DNA from 2 places in the Planococcus faecalis genome. Region 1 is predicted to be linked to the other one. Evidence: riboswitches for the same ligand, from Rfam matches in the RefSeq annotation. Region 1 holds a riboswitch; the other holds the start of a gene.
The links. Region 1 has a riboswitch for FMN ahead of AJGP001_RS15110 (hypothetical protein). Riboswitches for the same ligand answer to the same signal wherever they lie in the genome.
Positions count from the first base shown of each region.

Region 1 (3,419 bases):
CCTGAATATTTTCCGATTTATGCAGAAGCTGGAGTAGATGTAGTGTTTTCAGGACATGCCCACGGCGGACAAATTCGAATTCCTGGCCTTGGCGGTTTAGTTGCTCCAGGACAAGGCTGGTTTCCGAAAGTAACGGAAGGGATCTTTGACAAAGATCAATCGAAAATGGTTGTTAGCCGTGGCCTTGGCAATAGTACTTTTCCCGTTCGTATTTTTAATCTGCCTGAAATTGTCGTAGTGACATTGAAGAAAGAGTAAAGCAAAAGTCGACGCAGCTTTTCTTTCTTCAATAATCATCTGACCATCTTTTTGAATCTAGAGATGCCTGATAGTCTGAGATAATGAACGCAAACAAGGAGGTCTACTTAACGTGATTAAAAAAAGAGAAGTGACATTGCACCGCTACTCCTCCAAACGATCAATCGGTTACGATTTGCCAACACATCAGCTGGAATTTACACGATTGCCTATAGAAATTATTGAAAAAGATGCTAAAGATCCGTTAAAGCATTTTATTATTATTAAAGCACGCGGAGAAGATGCCGGTTTTTTCGAATTGGATGAATCGGAAGACCGTAAAAAATATTCGAACAACCCAAAAGCCTTATTGTTGAGAGGGTTTTCTGTGAATCCAAAATATCAGGGGCGAGGAATTGCGACAGGGTCTATCTATGCACTGCCAGAGTTTATGGAAATGGAGTTTCCAGATTTTGATCAAGTGGTGCTAGGCGTCAATGCGCGTAACATCCCTGCACAACGCTTGTATCAAAAAGCGGGATTCGAAGATACAGGTAGACGAATTATGCGCTCTAAAGGAGAGCAACTTGTAATGTCTTTATACACCAATAAAGCCAAGTGAGATATCGTTTCTCACTTGGCTTTATTGATTTTTTAAAAGAATCACGTTTCTAGGGCTTCCAGTTTTTTATCCGAAATAAAGATACGTATGCAAGTTGCAGCCTGGATTAAAAGGCAAAGTACAGCTAGGGCAAATAGATGCACAGGCTAAATATTCATCGATAGTAAGTTCATGCCCACAGCTCCCGCACAGCACTGCTTTTTCTTGGAACCGGTCTTTTGGCCAAACTTGGTGGTTGCCACAGCCTATAGCTTGGTGGCATTCGAAGCAGGGGAAGTATTGCTGACAGCAAAAAAACTTGATGGCAATTCGATCGATAGCTGAATGGTAATGAGCACAACGTGTTTCCGCATCTACGCTGACGCCTTTCACTGTGTGGTGATGAGACATAGTAACTCGTCCTTTCTGAAACGGTAATATGTTTTAAACTAGGCAGTTGTTTGAGGCTGATAGAATTAGCGGTCACTGGAGTTCGTCGGAAATCTTAGCTTATTTTATAGGGTTCAGTTTCTTTCTATGCTACTATTAAAGAGACGAAACTACGAATCTAATTCTTCGGGGCAAGGTGAAATTCCTTACCGGCGGTGAGCAGGAAACTGCAAGTCCGTGACCCGGTTGGACGATGGCAAGCATAGGCCACTATGTTTGAAGCGTCCAAACGGTGGAGCTGGTGAAATTCCGGCACCGACAGTTACAGTCTGGATGGGAGAAGAATGTAGAAATCGGCTTCGTTATGTGCCTCTTCTTTTCAATGCATTTAAATTGAAAGGAGGAATTTGTATGACCAAATACCTTTATCAGGGAGTAGTCTCTGGAAATACAAATCAACGGTTTTTAACCCTGCTCATTTCCTCACTGGAAAAAGAGCTTCTTCAAGGTACGAAAAATGGCCGTCTACTATGCCAACTTGATAAAGAAGCAGGGCACATTGTGTTATGGATTCAAACTCTTCTGAAATATTCTTTCCTCACCACCTATATGCCCCACGGTGGAAAGCGCCCGAAAACTCGTAAGACCACAATTGAATACGTTTTTGCGAACAGAATGGAGGAGTGTGCCTAAATGTTTACAGGTATTGTTGAAGAACTTGGCCATGTTGCTTCAGTTCGCTCTAAGCCACAAGCAATGGAGTTAACTATTTCTTGCACGCTTATTTTAGAAGACGTTAAACGTGGAGATAGTATTTCCATTAACGGCGTTTGTTTAACTGTATCAACATTCAGTTCTAGTACCTTTACCGTTGACGTGATCCCAGAAACGGTGAAATCTTCAACGATGATTGGATTAAAGGTAGGTTCACAGGTAAATTTAGAACGTGCTATGCCAGCTAACGGACGTTTCGGCGGTCATTTTGTTAGTGGCCATATTGATGGCGTTGGCGTTATCCGTTCTGTGAAAAAAGAAGCGAATGCGATCACGAAAACAATCGAGCTTGAACCTCAGTTGATGAAGTATATGATGCTAAAAGGATCAATCGCAGTAGACGGTATTTCTTTGACGATTTTTGCTATTAGCCATAATACTGTGACGATTTCTCTTATTCCGACGACGCAAGAAGATTCGCTATTAGGAGAAAAAGGAATTGGTGAAAAGGTCAATATCGAATGTGATTTACTGGCCAAATATACCGAGCGAATTCAAACAGCAGAACCAAAAATCAGTAGAAGCTGGTTAGCAGAAAACGGATTTTAGAGGAGGCGCGACACACATGTTTTACACGGTAGAAAAAGCCATCGAAGATTTAAAGAATGGTAAAGCCATCATTGTAATTGATGATGAAGACCGAGAAAATGAGGGCGATTTTGTCGCATTGGCAGAATTCGCATCTCCCGAAATCGTCAATTTGATGGCGACCGAAGGAAGAGGATTGATCTGTGTGCCACTTGCCCAATCAATCGCTCAAAACTTACAAATTGGTCTTATGACAGATCATAATACAGATGAATATGGAACGGCCTTTACAATCAGTGTAGATCATAAAGATACAACGACAGGCATTAGTGCTTTTGAACGTTCTCATACAATTACTAGTTTAGCAAAATCAGATGCTCAAGCAGCTGATTTTAAGCGCCCAGGCCATATCTTTCCTTTGATCGCAAAAGATGGCGGCGTCTTAGAGCGGACCGGGCATACTGAAGCCGCAGTGGATCTAGCCAAGCTTGCAGGTTCACCTCCAGCAGGAGTTATATGTGAAATCATGAATGCTGATGGCACAATGGCGCGTGTTAACGATTTGTTACAAGTGTCAGAACGTCTCGGTCTAGGTATTTTGACGATTAAAGATTTAGTAACGTACCAACAAGAACAGCAAAACAGGACAACTTATTAATCGACTAGAGGAGATGGACTTAAATGACGATACATTTTGAAGGTTATTTAAATGGCGAAGGATTACGAATCGGAATAGTGGTTGGACGTTTTAACGAGTTTATTACGAGTAAATTATTGGGCGGTGCAGAAGATGCGTTAAAACGCCACGGTGTTAGTGAAGAGGATGTGTCGATTGCTTGGGTACCTGGAGCTTTTGAAATTCCACTTGTGGCGAAGAAAATGGCATTAA
Region 1 is NZ_CP019401.1:3,045,574-3,048,992, reverse strand. It holds gene AJGP001_RS15125 (metallophosphoesterase) at 1-258, shown strand, start outside; gene AJGP001_RS15120 (GNAT family N-acetyltransferase) at 371-859, shown strand; gene AJGP001_RS15115 (CHY zinc finger protein) at 926-1,249, opposite strand; FMN riboswitch at 1,407-1,577, shown strand; gene AJGP001_RS15110 (hypothetical protein) at 1,640-1,921, shown strand; gene ribE (riboflavin synthase) at 1,922-2,551, shown strand; gene ribB (3,4-dihydroxy-2-butanone-4-phosphate synthase) at 2,568-3,188, shown strand; gene ribH (6,7-dimethyl-8-ribityllumazine synthase) at 3,212-3,419, shown strand, end outside.

Region 2 (3,419 bases), 960 kb from region 1:
CATCCAACCATGCAAAACTTCTACTGTCATTAATTGAACATCCAGTAAGGATAGTTCTTTAGAATCGGCAATTTGCTGCCACGTTAAGCCACTTATCGTAAAACCCGTTAAACGCTCGATCAAAATCATTTTATGTGTTTCAGAAATGTCCGTTTCGGCTAATGTAGTAAAGAGTTCTTTTTTAAACGCTTGAACTACAGCTAAATCACGAAACTGAATCCGTTGCAGGTATCTTTTCACCCAATTTTGCACTTCTTCATTACTGACAACGGGGTCAAAGCTTTTTACGCGTTGACTGACGTGGGACAAAGTTTGAACAATTAGTGACAAGCGACTAAAAAACAAATTTTCGTTCCCTCGGTATTTCCAACCATTCAACGACGACGGGGCAACACTTAACTTTAACGCTTTTTCGGATAGTTCAATAACTTGTTCATTTGCTAGTAAATAACCTTGCGAAAACAAGCCTTGAACTACTTGATCATAGGCTTTCTTATCCAGTTTTGGCAACACGCCAAAATAAGGATAAAGGCCGAAATAACCAATATCCTGTATCGTTTGCCCAGACTTCTTTCCTTTTATCAAATGATAGGGAGAAGAGACGGTTCGCTGCCGATCGACAGTCTTCATAATGGCCAAAATGAGTTCAGTAACTAACAAGCTTGCTCCCCCTAACGGTTTTAGGTTGAAAAACTGTTCAAACACCTTTAGAATAAATACGATAGTATAACTGAACTTGTTCGGAGATAAAGGAGTGGAAAACAATATGGCTAAGTATACCATTGTCGACAAGGACACTTGCATCGCTTGTGGTGCTTGTGGTGCTGCTGCACCTGACATTTATGATTATGATGACGAAGGAATCGCTTTTGTTATTTTAGATAATAACATGGGAACAGAACAAGTTCCAGATGAACTCGAAGAAGACATGGAAGATGCATTTGAAGGCTGTCCAACAGATTCGATCAAAGTTGCAGATGCATCTTTCGAAGGCGATCCGTTAAAATACGAAGACTGAATCAAAAAAGAAGGCGTACTGGAGAATCCCTCCAGTACGCCTTCTTTTAATTTGTGCTAATTCAAATTCCGTCAAATCTACACGGCTGTTTTCACTTTTCTTTGTCCAGACTCAACCAGCCATATTTTAGGGTCACAAGCCACACTGGCTATGCGGCTGAAAAAATGCCGCTTCGCCAGTGCATCTTGTGCCCGTCAAATCTACACGGCTGTTTTCGCTTTTCTATATCTATGATAAATAATAGGATCTTTGCTTTTCGATCCATGTGTGCATGCTGCTGAATACTAGCAGGACGACCGAAGTTAACAATAGACCTTTGATTAAGTTAAATGGTAATATCCCTAAGACGATTGTGCCAAATAACGCATTGCCCGTTTCAGCAGGCACATTTAAAAAGTACGTATACATTGGCAAGAACACAAAATAGTTTAAAACACTCATACCAATTGCCATAGTTAATGTTCCCACAGCTAAGCCAAAAATCATGCCTTTTTTATTCGCTACTTTGTGGTAGATAGCATAAACCGGAAGGATAAACAGCAAACTTGTTATAAAGTTAGCCATATGACCAACAGGTACACCTGTCGGACTTCCTGCAAAAAGCCAATCCAACACGTTTTTGAAGAATGCTACTAAAATCCCTGCAACTGGCCCCATCGTGATGGCTGCAATTAATGCCGGTACGTCACTAAAATCCACTTTCAAAAAAGCCGGTAATGCAGGTAATGGAAAGTTAAAAAGCATCAATATAAATGAAATACTGCTTAACATCCCAATCACAATCATCGTTTGTAACTTTTTGTTCTTCATATTCCTCTCTCCTTGTCGTGATTCACCAGAAGAAAAGCTTGGACCCAACATTTACATATAAAATCCCTTAAGCACTAGTACTTAAGGGAGAAAAGGCACACTTAATAAGCGTTCCGTCTACATGTAAACGACAAACGTCCGCACCTTCACCTTCTCCCATCCAGACTATACTGTCGGCTTTGGAATTTCACCAAATCCTGCGTTTTACGGCTCGCGGGCTTATGAACAGAGTTCAATTACCGCCGGTAGGGACTTTCACCCTGCCCCGAAGATGAATCGATATTTTGTTATAGCCTAATCGTAGTATAAAAAAGAAGCGTTGTAAACAAATTTGTTTACAACGCTTCTTTTCCTTATTGTATTGGCCATTCTAATAAATTAGGCGCTAGTGGAACGGGTAATGGCTGAGTAAAATCAAACCCGTTCCAACTATCAGACTGTAACCCTTTTACTGCTATTTTTTTATCAAAAGAAGCTGCAGTCAACGCCAAACTTTCAATCATTCGAACTGCTTCTAAACGATCCATTGTTTCTAAATCGACTGAGCCCTCAAAATCAATTTGCACCAAATCTCCAGTTTCTGATAGTTGAAAATCCACATTTTGTGGAATTGTAGCACGATAAAAGTCGTTTGGGCTTTGCGCAAGCGCTTCGATCGCTTCAGTCGCTGCGGCGAAAGGACTATCGTATCCCGGAGCAAGATAAATTTCGCCATTTGTCGTTGTAAATGAATAATAAGCAACATCTTTCTGTTTTGGACTGATTGCTTCTACAGATCCTACCTGGGAAAATTCTGCTGCAGAACCATCTTCATTGACTACTGTAATTTCAGCGACGTCTGGAAAAGTCGCCGAAAGTGTATTGAAATACACACCTATACTTGCAGAAGCCAAATCGTATTGGTGATCCTGCGGCAAGATGTGGCGTATTCCTTTCACCGTTTTTTCTAAATTACCTAGATAGGGGTGGTACTCATCGAAACCTAATTGCGTTTCGTCAATATCGTCTGCATATTGCTGATACAATTCAAGCGATGATGGTACTAAATCTCCAAATGCTGCTGTTATCTGATTTTCTGGAACAAGAAAAGAAACGGGCACCACGTTAGCATTTTCGGTTAAGCCGATCGTCATTAATGTCTGGTTTCCAATCGTTTCTTCGTAAACTGAAGTTCGCAACACTTCATCTGCTTGCGCTACAGAAAATTGATTTGATTCTTCAGTGCCAGATCTTTCAGCTTCAGACGAGCTATCAGCTTGCTCTGAACTGTCAGTTGATGTTGCTACTGATTCTTCATTTGAACTGTCCTTATTTTGAGCAGCATCCAAGCCATTTTGGCTGATAATAGAGGAGACCAGCATTCCAAAAGCAATAAATGCCAATGCCGCTACAAGCAAGGGCAACCATTTTTTCGGACGCTTTTGACCTTTCTTTTGATCAACCAGCTGACTGTAAATTTTTTCTTTTGCTCGATTATCTTTTATTGAAGGGAAATCATTTAACAAATCTTCGATGGATTTATCGGTCCATTTGTCATTTGACATTGTCGTCTCCCCCTTCCCTAGCTATTAATTTTTCACGTAATGCTTTT
Region 2 is NZ_CP019401.1:2,082,269-2,085,687, forward strand. It holds gene AJGP001_RS10440 (YpbB family protein) at 1-660, opposite strand, end outside; gene AJGP001_RS10445 (ferredoxin) at 767-1,018, shown strand; gene AJGP001_RS10450 (ECF transporter S component) at 1,247-1,828, opposite strand; FMN riboswitch at 1,973-2,105, opposite strand; gene AJGP001_RS10455 (hypothetical protein) at 2,182-3,372, opposite strand; gene AJGP001_RS10460 (RNA polymerase sigma factor SigX) at 3,362-3,419, opposite strand, start outside.
Region 2: it holds a riboswitch for FMN, as region 1 does, so the genes downstream of both, AJGP001_RS10450 (ECF transporter S component) here and AJGP001_RS15110 (hypothetical protein) in region 1, are expected to answer to the same signal.